4 regions of the Blautia sp. HCP3S3_H10_2 genome follow, and region 2 is predicted to be linked to each of the others. Evidence: riboswitches for the same ligand, from Rfam matches in the RefSeq annotation. Region 2 holds a riboswitch; each other region holds the start of a gene.

What was found. A riboswitch is a leader RNA that binds a small molecule or an ion and turns the genes downstream of it on or off. The one in region 2 is predicted to bind cobalamin.
Region 1: linked by a shared signal. The riboswitch ahead of ACTQWB_RS05035 (hypothetical protein) and the one ahead of ACTQWB_RS08550 (sirohydrochlorin cobaltochelatase) in region 2 are both predicted to bind cobalamin.
Region 3: linked by a shared signal. The riboswitch ahead of ACTQWB_RS13240 (cysteine-rich small domain-containing protein) and the one ahead of ACTQWB_RS08550 (sirohydrochlorin cobaltochelatase) in region 2 are both predicted to bind cobalamin.
Region 4: linked by a shared signal. The riboswitch ahead of ACTQWB_RS03225 (ABC transporter substrate-binding protein) and the one ahead of ACTQWB_RS08550 (sirohydrochlorin cobaltochelatase) in region 2 are both predicted to bind cobalamin.

The regions. Positions count from the first base shown of each region.
Region 1 covers NZ_JBQKCL010000004.1:35,978-39,218, reverse strand. The annotation lists gene ACTQWB_RS05035 (hypothetical protein) at 1-2,084, opposite strand, end outside; cobalamin riboswitch at 2,294-2,485, opposite strand; gene ACTQWB_RS05030 (VanW family protein) at 2,540-3,241, opposite strand, start outside.
Region 2 covers NZ_JBQKCL010000006.1:144,402-147,642, forward strand. The annotation lists gene ACTQWB_RS08545 (hypothetical protein) at 1-496, opposite strand, end outside; gene ACTQWB_RS08550 (sirohydrochlorin cobaltochelatase) at 715-1,983, opposite strand; cobalamin riboswitch at 2,173-2,345, opposite strand; gene ACTQWB_RS08555 (Ig-like domain-containing protein) at 2,604-3,241, opposite strand, start outside.
Region 3 covers NZ_JBQKCL010000012.1:21,702-24,942, reverse strand. The annotation lists gene ACTQWB_RS13265 (EutP/PduV family microcompartment system protein) at 1-58, opposite strand, end outside; gene ACTQWB_RS13260 (BMC domain-containing protein) at 65-424, opposite strand; gene ACTQWB_RS13255 (phosphatase) at 729-1,442, shown strand; partial or broken gene ACTQWB_RS13250 (DUF6783 domain-containing protein) at 1,396-1,533, opposite strand; partial or broken gene ACTQWB_RS13245 (DUF6783 domain-containing protein) at 1,471-1,614, shown strand; gene ACTQWB_RS13240 (cysteine-rich small domain-containing protein) at 1,649-1,936, opposite strand; cobalamin riboswitch at 2,267-2,454, opposite strand; gene ACTQWB_RS13235 (GDSL-type esterase/lipase family protein) at 2,593-3,241, opposite strand, start outside.
Region 4 covers NZ_JBQKCL010000002.1:289,898-293,138, reverse strand. The annotation lists gene ACTQWB_RS03230 (sirohydrochlorin cobaltochelatase) at 1-580, shown strand, start outside; cobalamin riboswitch at 702-912, shown strand; gene ACTQWB_RS03225 (ABC transporter substrate-binding protein) at 1,016-2,113, shown strand; gene ACTQWB_RS03220 (FecCD family ABC transporter permease) at 2,152-3,219, shown strand; gene ACTQWB_RS03215 (ABC transporter ATP-binding protein) at 3,216-3,241, shown strand, end outside.

The sequences.
Region 1 (3,241 bases), on a different contig from region 2:
ATCACGTCTTTATCAAGACCAGCTGGAATAACAGCACCATCTGGTACGATCAGGTATTTTACAACGTTTCCAGTATAAAGCTGATCTGTGCTGGCAGTCTCATTGGAATCCTGTGCCTTTGTTGTTTCATCAGCTGTTTCTGCTTTTCTTGCTGTATCTGTGGTCATATCTACTTCCAGAAGGGTAATGCCCTTTGCATAGTGATACAGTTTGAAGTATTTTGCATGCTCCAGTTTAGTTTCTTCTTTATACTCGAGTCCTGTGATCTCTGGCGCCTCTTCGTCTAACTTCTTGTTTCCTGTGGAAAGCATGCTGTTATCAGAAGCCGGATTCTCTTTATCGGTCTTCTTCGGATCGTTGGCACCCTTTAAGGCAATGTAAATGGTATATGTAATCTCATGAGCCTGGGACATTCTGGTGGTCATACCGATAATGGTATTATTCTGGTTTAATGCCACCGGAATGGTGAAGGTGGATGTTCCGCCGCCGCATGCTCCGTAGTATTTATTTCCGTTTGCTTTTACATATCCATAGTATTCACTGCTGAATACGATCGTCGCATAAGCCTGTCCGCCGGTTACGGTGATCTTGCTGCAGGAAATGCTTACTTTTCCAGTTCCGCCAGACCAGGAGAAGCTGTCCGGAGTATAGGTTCCGTCTGCCAGAGTAGTGGAACTATTTACCGCTGCTGTTCCGCCGCTTAAGTCAGATTCATATTTAGACTCTTTTTCCGGTTTTTTATCTGGTTTCGGAGACGGTGTTGGGGTTGGGGTACTGCTTGGGGTTGGGGCTGCTGTAGGTGTTGGGGTAACTGTAGCCGGAGTATCCGTGTTATCATCTGGTGTTTCCGGGTCATCCTGCACATCACCGATTTTGTTCAGGGTTTCTGACTGGAAGGTAAGGATCCTGTCATACCAGATCTGATTTTTATGGGAAAAAGCAGCGACTGCAATTCCATCATCAAGAGACTCTACCGGAATCTCATAGGTATACTTACCGTCAGCATTTACTACATATGGAACCCATTTCGAGGAATCTGCTGCGGCAGCTTCTTCCTTTGTTCCAAGAAAGAGATAATCGTATCCTGTACCGCTTAAAGTAAGGACAGCAGTCATTTTGCCATTCTTGGAAGTAAGCACACAGTTTACTACACGGAACATGGTTGCGCTGGAATTTACAGTTACGTTATAAATTCCGCTGTCGCATACGTTACCGGCTGGTTTAACAGCAGGGGTTGGGGTAGCGGTTGGTGCCGGAGCTGGGGTCTCGCTTGGAACTGGTGTAACCGTTGGTGTGGGTGCCTTATTGCCTGGAATTGTAATGGTAAATTCTCCGCCTTTGGAATACTGATACCATACGCCGCCCTCTTTTTTACGGATGGCTACCTGATATTTCTGGTCTTCTTCTGTGGAAGGAACTGCAAATTCAAAGGTATAGCCCTCTCCTGTAGGAGTTCCTACACATACATTTTCTGGATCGCTTTTTGCATCTTCCACGCTTCCGAGATAGATGGCATCGTATTTGTCTGTAGCGGTTACGATAGTAACAATTGTTTTGTCTCCCTCGTGTCTTGCAGAAGAGCTTGCAATCTTAAACATACCAAGGGCGCCGGAATCATCTGGCTTATCAATTGTGATGTCCGATCCGTCTGGTTTTACATCTGCTTTTGTTGTGTCATCTGTCTTTCCGGTTTCTTCTTTGGAATCGGATTTTTCGGAAGTTTTGGTATCCTTTGCCTCTTCCTTTTTCTCTTCTACCGGAGTTACAGTTGCTTCCGGTGTCTGCTCTGGTTCCTGATCCGCTTCTGCTGCAGGAGTCTGCTCCGGAGCTGGTGTTTCGGAAGGGATTTCCTTTGCCGGCTCTTCCGTAGCCGGTGCTTCCTCTGAAGAGGCTGTATTAGAAGTATCTTCAGAAGCAGTTTTCTGATCATCCATGTCCGCAGCTTTTTCCTCTGCAGCTGGTGTAGGGGTAGTTGTAATCAGCACATTTACATCCTCTCCCTCTGCCTGTGTGAGCACAGCCGGAGTGATCGTCATTGCTACAGAAAGAAACAGTGCCAGAAAGCGTTTTGAATTTCTTTTCATTTTTCTCCCTCGATTCTTTATAGTTCATTTATATGGTTCTGAATAAATCCAGGCAGTTTCTTGTAAAGAAGCTCATCTGTATACATCAGAAAATTCCAACGGAATATTTTATTACACAAAAATGCCTGCTCCAAACAAAGAAGCAGGCACTAAAATTTAAATATTCTGCAGTCAGATATATCATGAGAATGAAGTGCTTTCTTCGGAAGCTTTCATTAACGGATTCAGCAGGTTTCCTGGCTTACAGATCATTACGGAATCTAACCTTCTCAGTAAAATACAAATGGCACGAACAGATTCCATTCCCTGTTTACAGTGACCGGATCGCTCAGGACTTTCACCTGATTCCCTCTTAGCCTGCAGTCTATTCCTGCAAAGGCACTGAAAACGGATTTATTCAATTCATTTCATTATAGCAGACTGCTTTGTCGAAATCAATAGATTGACCTGGCAAATTATTGTTTATATTGGCTGTAGCCAACTTCTTCCTTGCGAAGAAGGGTACCTTCCTCATCATAGACGCTGCGATAGGTCCGGCAAATATTGGCATCTGAATGTTCGGTAGTGATCTCCACCCGGTTGTTATCTGTTTTCGTACCGTAGATGGATACTGTCACTGCTTCTTCTTTCTCATCGTAGGAAGCGGTGATCTTAACCGGATATGCACTGTTATTCTGGAAACGGAAATCCTGTCCGCCCCATACTACTGCTGCATCCAGTCCATCCTCCACATAATCGATCCGCGCCGCGTGATTATGGCGCTCCACAATAGCCAGATCTGACTGGAGACATGCCATATATAAAGTGGTAGAAATCTGGCAGATTCCGCCTCCGATATCCTGGGCATGCTCACCGCCAACGATCACAGTGGCTTCCCGGTATCCTCTTTCCTCTGTTCGTGGTCCAAGGGTATCGTTATAGGAAAAAATCTGTCCGGGCTGAAGCTCTACCCCGTCACATGCTTCCACAGCCAGTTTCAGGTTGGCTACACGGTTATCTGTTCCTCCGCCGTATGTGGTATAAGTACCAAGCAGGTTCAGGTAAGGAAGGGCTTCAATTTCTTCTGTGGACACATCTGGTAAAGTGATTTCCAGCGGAATTGTGACAGTTTCTCCTTCTTTTGCTTTTTTCAGTTTCTTTTCAGCAGATTTTACATT
Region 2 (3,241 bases):
TATGGTCGTACCATTTGCCCTTTGTACCAAGGATTGCAAGATCAAACTCCTCATCCAGTTTTTCCACCGGAATATTAAATCCATAAACCTCCTCAGAGATTCCATCACTGTAAGTTACAGTATCTGTAGTTGGTGCGATCAGCTTAGCGCCGTCTTTCTGGGCATCTTCTGCTGTTCCAAGGAAAAGGTTTACGATGTTCTTGGAAACAAGGCTGATATGAACGGTCATTTTGCCATCCTTAACAGTAAGAGTGGCTCTGCCATTGCAGGCCTCATTCACATGGAACATACCGCTGTCTGTATCAAACTCTACACCATATACACCGTCTTCCAGCTCACTGTCTGTGCTGTCTGCATCCTTAGAGTCTTCTGCTGCCTCTATTGTCTCGGTATTCTCTTCTGTGACTTCTGTCTCTGCCCATACTGGAGCAACTGTCCCTACTGTCATGGCAGACATGCTTACTGCAGTTAATAAAACAACTAATGAACGTTTCATAATAACACTCCTTTTTTATTTTTCATTTTGAAACTCTTTAGAGCCAACCGAAAAATTTCGATTCCATCAGTGACATATACCCGTCCCATATATTTCTGGCTCTGAACAGTTACAAATGATATTGCTCAAACAGCTGCTTCGGAAACACGCTTCACAATTCACATGCTCCAACAGCAGCTGTCCAAGTTCTTATTTTTCTAAAGCATCAATTATCCTGATTATTTCGCAATTGAATCAATAGCAGCCTGTGTATGTGCTACATACAGATCCTCAACTGCAGCGATTCTTCCAAGACCTGCGATCTGGCAGTCAACACTGTCGAAATCTCCAGAAGCCTCGAACATGCTCTTCCAGGAATCGTCATCATCACCAGCCATATCGTTGTTTGCATGGTCACCAGCAACAACCATCAACGGACGAAGAACAACTTTCTTGAATCCGGCATCTTTTACTTTATTGATAACTTCCTCACAAGCAGTATCCTCTGGCTCACCTTCTACAGTACCGATAAATGCGTTTGTGAAACCAAGCTCATTCATCTGTGTCTGCATCTGGTCATAAGTAACATTTGCTACATGAGAAGTTCCATGTCCCATGAATACAAATGCTGTTCCATCTTCTGCAGCTGCTTCCATGCTGTCATATCCAGCTTCTTTTACAGCTTCATCTGTGATTGCCTGTGCAACAGCAGCCTTGTCATCGTTGATAACAGTAGCGTCATCTCCAACCTCACCAAGCATTGGCTCAGCGATTGCTACAGACTCAAATTTATCTTTATACTCATCAATAGCTTCTACCATCTCATCGTACTCAGCGCCATGCATAAGGTGTGTAGGCTGAACAACCAGATTCTTAACACCGTTTGCTACTGCACGGTCAAGTGCCTGCTGCATGTTATCAATTGCCTCATCATCTCTTGCCTGTACATGGTTGATGATGATCTGAGCGGTAAATGCTCTTCTTACAGACCAATCCGGGAATGCATCTGCAAGTTTATCCTCGATTCCTTTGATGTCCTCTGCACGGCTGTCATTGAAGGAAGTACCAAAGCTTACTACAAGAAGCTCATTCTCACCGATCTCATCCTGGTTACGAGGATCATCTTTGGAAGCATCACCTGTGTCACGTCCGAAATACTCTGGGCTTGCTTCTTCGCCTTCTACCAGCTCTTTCTGTGCATCTGTAAGAGCATCCCATGCTTCTTTTGCTTCTTTGCACTGTGCATCTGTGTCGTCATTTCTTTCCTGAACATAGATGGCATCAATAAGAGCTGCAACTTTATCTGCTGCTTCCTTGTCTGCATCAGCAGTATCATCTGTTGCTTCTGCATCATCTGCTGCCTCAGCATCGTCAGTAGCCTCAGCGTCATCTGCTGTCTCCTCAGTTGCTTCTTCTGTCTCTGCAAATGCAACAGATCCTGTTGCTACAGTCATGCTTGCAGCCATGGAAGTTGCAAGAAGCAGTGCTAATAAAGTTTTTCTTTTCATTTCTTTTTCCTCTTTTTTCCTGTATTTCCGGATTGAATCATGCATAAGGATCCCGCCCTACAGGGCCTTTTATGTATAAACATAAAAAGCAGCCACATTTCTGCAGCTGCACCTTCCTCATAAACACATCTCCTGAAAACAGGACTTCTATGTATTGCTATGAGAATACAGGTTCTGTGTACCGCAGACCTAAGATTCCACGCCAAGGCAGTTCTCCTGACTTCGATCAACACTGCTCCCCCTTCCCTTTTTGGTGGGCTCTGAAGCAGCTCCCTTACACAGTGACGGCATCGTTCCGGATTCACACCAGATTCTCTTTTGCGCATCATGTCCATGATGCAACCTTCGCGCTATAACCATTATACATATTCGACTCGGATAGTTAATAGATACCATATTTTTATGTATTTTTTTTGAATAAATTATGTATTTTTTATGAATTAGGGTCAAATTTCTACATTTTATCTTTTAAATAAGTAACTGGCAAATATACAACTTTTATACGCCAAAATGTGGCACTTTTTTCATCTAACATAGTCTAAAAAAATGATCTGCAACCCATCAACAGGTTACAGACCATTTTTCTCACTCAGGACTTCTTAATCATCCATCGTCCCTTATTATTTTTTAATTTTAATTGTGATTGTTGCTTTCTTGTTTGTTCCGTCAAGAGATCTGACAGTAATCTTCACTGTACCTTTCTTTCCTTTGAATGTTTTTACAACACCATTGGAAGATACCGTTGCAAGCTTGGTATTGCTGGAGCTCCATGCAACCTTTTTATTTGCATTCTTGGTTGCAGTCACCTTTGCTTTCAGTTTCAGGCTCTTACCAGCTTTTACGGTCTTATTTCCGGAAATCGCAAGCTTCTTAACATAACCTTTGGTGCAGGTCAGCTTAATGGATCCATATACCTTGCTGCCGTCTTTTGCGGTTGCTGTGATAACAACGCTCTTTCCGCCAGCTTTCTTCTTCATGGTTACAACACCATTTGCATTTACAGTTGCAACCTTGGTATTGCTGGATTTCCAGGTAACTGCCTTGTTTGCTGCATTAGCAGGAGCTGTTTTTACCTGAAGCTGTACTTTCTTGCCTGCTGCTATCTTCGTGGAAGTCTTAGCACTTAAGGTTACCTTGGTAACCAGAATCGGAAGTGCCGGAATTGTCTTCTGGGCTACCAGGATTTCTCCGCATACGGAGCATTTCTTTCCCTCTGTCAGACCGGTATGTCCCTGGGTAGCCGGAACTGCCGGAATCA
Region 3 (3,241 bases), on a different contig from region 2:
CCTGGGTCAGGGTTGTCTTCCCAGCCTCACTGCGGCCGATCAGAACCAGTTTCTTCATATTTTATCAGGTCCTTGTAATAGGGCATAAAGTAAAGCCCAGTTTATTTCCTACATAGTCCAGGATTGCGCTGGTAGAAGCCTCCACCTCAGAAACCGTACCTGTGATAATCAGGCTGCCGCTGAAACGGTCTACAAATCCAAGTTCGATCCCCGAAGACTTCATCGCAATATCTGCCATAATGATAGCAGTCTCTGCAGGACTAACCGTCATAATGCCAATTGCTGCTCTTGAATAGTCCAGGGATGGATCCAGCCCAAGTTTGGTATAAAGAATCTTATCCGGATTCGCAATGATATGCGCCAGGGAAATCTGCTTGCCAGGCACAAGTTCCTGTACGATACGCTGTTTCATTTCCGGAGACATATTATCTGTATATCCTATTTTTTCCTCCTGTCAAAAGCTTTCAGAATTTCTTTTTCTATATATACGATTATAACGTTCTCTTTCGAAAGTGTCAACAAAATGCAACATATATTCCCCCGTTTTGTGTGGTTTTTCCTGTGTTTTAATGTTGTTTTTATTTGTTTTCTTTCGTTTTTATAAATTTACAGTTGACAGTCATTTGCTGCTCTGTCATACTAAAATCAATAATATCTCTGCGCATATGCAGAGATAAACGCTACTACTCCAGGCATGTACATTGCCTGCTATAACAGGAGATGATTTTATGTATCTTTCCGATATACACACTCATTCCATTGCCAGCGGTCACGGTACAGTCTGTACCATCAGTGACATGGCAAAAGCCGCTGCCCGGAAGAATCTGAAGCTGCTGGGAATCACCGATCATGGGCCGGCAACTCTTGCAGCCGGTACCTCATCTTATTTCCGCAGCCTGACTTATTCCCCGAAGAAGCGCTTCGGAGTGGAATTATTATATGGAATCGAACTGAACATTCTTGATATTAATGGAACGGTAGATCTAAACCAGGAACTGCTTGATAAATTAGACTATGCCATTGCCAGCATGCATTATCAGAATTTCCGTCCCCTGACCTGTGAGGGAAATACCACAGCTTTTCTTAATGTAATGAAAAATCCTGTAGTAAAAATTCTTGGACACATTGACAATACCCAGTATGACTTAGATTATGAAACAATCATAAAAGCTACCAGTGACAATGGAGTTATCCTGGAAATCAACGAAGCCTCCCTTGCGCCATATGGATACCGGGGTGATACCCGTGCTAACTGCGCACAAATTCTGAAATACTGTCGCAAATACCTGGTTCCTATCGTGTTATCCAGTGACAGTCACGGCGTGGGACACATCGGTGATTTTACTTATGCAGCTGATTTTGTTCACGAAGCAATGTTTCCGGAAAGCCTGATTCTCAATAATCAGATTCCGAAATTGAAAATGATGTTAAGCATACGCTAGAGTATGTTTGAAAAAGGCTTTCTGCAAGATGTGCGTCACAATTTGTGGGAGATTTTGTCTGATTGAGGGAAGCGTAGCGGGCTACGCTGACTGAAAGAGGGCAAAATATACCGCAAAGTGGGGCGTGCAGATTGCAGGAATGATTTTTCAAACAGGCTCTAGAGTGTGTTAAAAAAGGCTTTCTGCAAGATGCACACTCTGGTGCACTACTCTTCTCTTACTTTTTTCATAAGGTCTGCCAGCTCCTGATATTTGCCGGTCACATAGCCATAATTTTTCCGTTTGTGAGGGAGCTGGCAATTGGTGCAGTCTTTAAAACCTTTTTCATTGTAGCGGAAATTTCCACCGCACTTATCTCCCAATGCATAAAGCGGGCAATAACAGAAAAGGCAGTTAAAATCTTCCGAATCCGCCCCTTTATGGCAGGGGAAAAACTCACATTTCTTATGACTGAAATAAGAATACTCTTTATCTTCCCAATATTTTTTTTCCATAATTTTCTTCTCCTTCTATCGGGTTCCAACATTTTGCCGGAACCCAAGCTTATAAAAAGGTAAAAAAATAACCGCTTACGCGGTCTCACATTCTCATAATATTTCAAATCATCACTTCTAAGAGGGAGCGATGCTACTCCGGGGTAGAATATGATCCGTTCATATATACGCGGAGGGAACGGTTTCATCCGAAGTAGTATCGCCTGCCATTTAATCTGTATAATTCTTCTGAACAGGCGATATTCCATAAAAAATGTCCACTCATAAAAGCGGACAACATCTCAGGGCTGCGGATTCCCTAAAACTGGTTGTTACACTTTCATCGGAAGTTTAACCTCGCCATACCAAGCAGGTTTCCTGGCTCCAGGATCATCGCTTCATCTCCCCTTCTCATGCAGCTGCACAATGGACTCTGAGACTCGCTCCTCTGTTACAGTGACCGGATCACTCAGGTTTCTCACCTGATTCCCTCTTTCTGCCAGCTCATAGCTGTCAGCACTTAATATGTTCAATATGGAATTATACTGACATCATAGTACCACCGGTCACTGCTTCTGTCAACCCTTCACAGGAAATTTTTGTTATTTTTTTATCACGATTCAATCACAAATTTAAATTCCACCCTCTAAGCAAAATTTAGTCTTACAAATTGAAATTCACTTTTGTATTTCTGTAATTTCTCTTATTTTAGAGATCAGCACATTTGCGGTCTTTTCATGTGATTTATGTCCCGGATGCTGTCTCGATCCGAATTCACCAGCAAAAGTATCCGGAAGTTTTACAAATTCCACTTTCTCATCCTTTGATTTTTCTTTATAGTTCCGGACTGCTTCTTCCAATACAGGCAAGATTACATCTCCAAGCATTCCGTAGCACCATATAATATAGCTTTTGGGGTTACAGGCTCTTATTTTTTTCAAAAACTCCTCTGCTGCACGTTCCACTTTTTCCAGATTCTTCGCGCCCATACCATCATTGGTTCCCAGATTTACAATAATTACATCTGGCTGGAATTTCTGAAAATCCCATTTTTCAAAGGCTCCCAGATGCTCATTTTGTGTTCCGTTTAGAAGGCCGCACACTTGATCATAATATAAGGGAATCGCCTGCTGTTCATTGCCTTCCCAGGAACAGAAAATACCCCAGCCGCTCTGGCTTATGCAGTTATACACAGCGCCAAGTTCTTTTGCCACCATATAAGCATAATTATCCACAGCATTAAAGCAAAATGAATTCCAGGTCATCTCAGACCCGGCACCACTGCCGCCTTCCCCAGAAGTAATACTGTCTCCGATCACTTCTATC
Region 4 (3,241 bases), on a different contig from region 2:
TATGGATCACATGGCACAGGATGGAATCACAGATGTGATCGTTCAGCCCACCCATGTCATGAATGGCGTAGAGAATGATCTGATGAAAGCGGATGTTCTGGCATATGCCGATCGTTTCCAGTCTGTGAAATTCGGAGATCCGCTGCTTACCACAGAAGAGGACAATGAATATGTGGTAAAAGCAATCACAGACGCACTTCTGGTAAAGGATGAGGAAACAGCACTGGTACTTATGGGGCATGGAACGGAACATTATGCAAATACCGTTTATGCAGCCTTAGATTACAGATTCAAGGACATGGGTTATGAAAATGTGATCGTTGGTACCGTGGAGGCTTACCCGGGAATGGAACAGGTTTTGAAAAAGTTGGAAAAATCTGCTCCAAAGAAAGTAATGATCGCGCCATTTATGATCGTTGCCGGTGACCATGCCAAGAACGACATGGCAGGAGAGGAAGAAGATTCCTGGAAAAATATCATTGGGGCAAAAGGCTATCAGGTAGAAACTGTTTTGAAAGGTCTTGGCGAATACAAGAGTATTCGAAATTTGTTTGTAGAGCATGTAAAAAAAGCAAAATGATAAGAAACACGATTGGTTCGTTGCTCACGGAAATAAATGAGAATTGATAAATAGTTGACAATTTATTTAATCAGCGAATTATTTTGTTGTTTTTAAAGAAGAGATATGCTAGACTGTTGAAGTAATTGAATACCAGTTAAGTGAACAGCAATTCTGCTGTGAGAGGGAATCAGGTGTAAGACCTGAACGGTTGCGGCCACTGTATACAGGAAGGCAGGCTTAAAGAAACCATTGCGCATATGCGTGAGAAGGAAAGCCATGCTGCTAGAGTTTATTTGAAAAAGGCTCTGGGACCTGTGAGCCAGGAAACCTGCTTGACAAGGGTAAGAGAAGGAGCTTCCGTAAAAAGTGCCTTTTAAGTCACTGCCAGCAGTGACGCTTTTTGAAGCCCCATCTTTTCGGTTACAGAAAACAAACGAAAAGAGAGGAAAAGAAATGAAAAACAAAGTTTTAACCACAAGAATCATGGCTATGATGATGGCAGCTGCTATGACTATGTCCGTATCACCTGCAGTTTATGCAGCAGAGCGTGCTGACTCCGAGACCATCAAGGAGGACAATCAGCCTGCAGAGGAAACCACAGATGCTTCTGAGGAGAACGCAGATGCAGCTTCTGAAGGAGAGACCAGAACAGAGTATCCTTTGACCATCACAACCTATGATTACGATGGAAACGAAATCGAAACCACCTATGAAAAAGCACCGGAAAAGGTTATCGCTGTATACCAGGGTAGCATCGAGACAATGCTTGCACTTGGTCTTGAGGACCGTCTTGTAGCAACAGCTGGTCTTGATAATGAAGTTCCGGATGCTCTCAAAGAAGCATTTTCTAAAACAAATTATCTTGATGAATTTACCCCATCTCTTGAAACTGTTACTATGCTGGAGCCAGATATGATCCTTTCCTGGAGTTCTCTGTTTTCTGATAAGAACCTTGGAAATGTAACCAACTGGATCGACAAAGGCTGCAACACCTACTATAACTCCAATACCCGTCCAGGCGGTGAGAGAACCCTGGAAAACGAATATACAGATATCCTGAACCTTGGTAAAATCTTCGACGTGCAGGATAAAGCGGAAGCAATCATAGATGACATTAAAGCAGTTATCGACAATACACTTGAGGCTACAAAAGACGTAGAAGAGAAGCCTACCGTAATGGTTCTGGAGCCACTGGGTGAGGATATCACAAACTATGGCGCAATCAGCCTTGGCGGAGATATGGTAACCAAGTTAGGCGCCACTCTTGCAAATCCGGATGCCTCTGCTGTTGGAAAAGAGGATATCATTGCTGCAAACCCGGATGTAATCTTTGTTGTATACATGCCATACGCTGGTGATGACCCACAGAGCGTTCTGGAAAGCCAGATGGCAGTTATCCAGGATGACGAGGCACTTCAGAGCCTTGACGCTGTAAAGAACGGCCGTGTATACCCGATCATGCTCAGCGAAATGTATGCAAGTGCAACACGTACCCAGGACGGAGTAGAGACATTTGCAAAGGGATTATATCCTGACGTTACAATTGACTAAACTTTGTCTGGTAACGGATATTGATTGAGGAAAAAACAGTGAAAAAAGATAAAATTTTTCGTTCTTCGATATATGCCACAGCCCTTATTGGACTTATAGCATTTCTGATTTTTTCCATACTGGCAGCTGTTACATTTGGAAATGCAGATCTTTCATTGAAGGATGTATACAGTGTGATCCTGTACAAAATATTCCACATCAAAAGTATGGCCTCCTATTCTGAGGGGGCCATTCATGATGTTGTATGGCTGATTCGTCTTCCGAGAGTTCTCCTGGCACTTGCAGTAGGAATGGCACTTTCCGTGTGCGGTGTGGTCATGCAGGCAATTGTGCAGAATCCGTTGGCAGATCCTTATGTGCTTGGTATTTCTTCCGGTGCTTCTTTGGGAGCCACTCTGGCGATCATGCTGGGAATTGGTAGTTTCCTTGGGGGAAATTCCGTAGGAATCTGTGCGTTTATAGGAGCTATGCTCACCTCCTTTGCTGTTATAGCAATTGCCAATATGGGTGGAAAAGCTACATCTGCCAAGCTGATCCTTGCCGGAATGGCTATCAGTGCGGTATGTTCTGCTTTTTCCAACTTTGTACTCTACATAACAAATGATAAAAATGGTGCTACAGAAGTTATGAAGTGGACAATGGGAAGCCTTGCAGGTGCAAACTGGTCAAGAGTAACTGTTATGCTTCCTGTTACCTTAATATGTGTAGTGCTTTTCTGGACGCAATACAGAAACCTGAACCTGATGCTGCTTGGAGATGAAGTCTCCATTACCTTGGGAACTGATCTGCACAGATTTCGGACTGCATATCTGGTCCTGTCTTCTGTGATGGTAGGATTTGCTGTATACTGTGCCGGTGTGATCGGTTTTGTGGGACTGGTGATTCCACATGTGGTGAGAATCCTTTTTGGAACGGATCACAGCCATCTGATTCCACTTAGCGCACTTCTTGGAGGTTCCTTTCTGATCTGGTGTGATGTAGCATGCCGTGTCATCCTGAAAAATTCAGAAATGCCCATCGGAGTACTGGTATCCATCATAGGTGCTCCTTGCTTTATCTATTTGCTGGTCCGCAGATCTTATGGATTCGGAGGGAAAAAGGGATGAAAATAACCACAGAAGATATCCG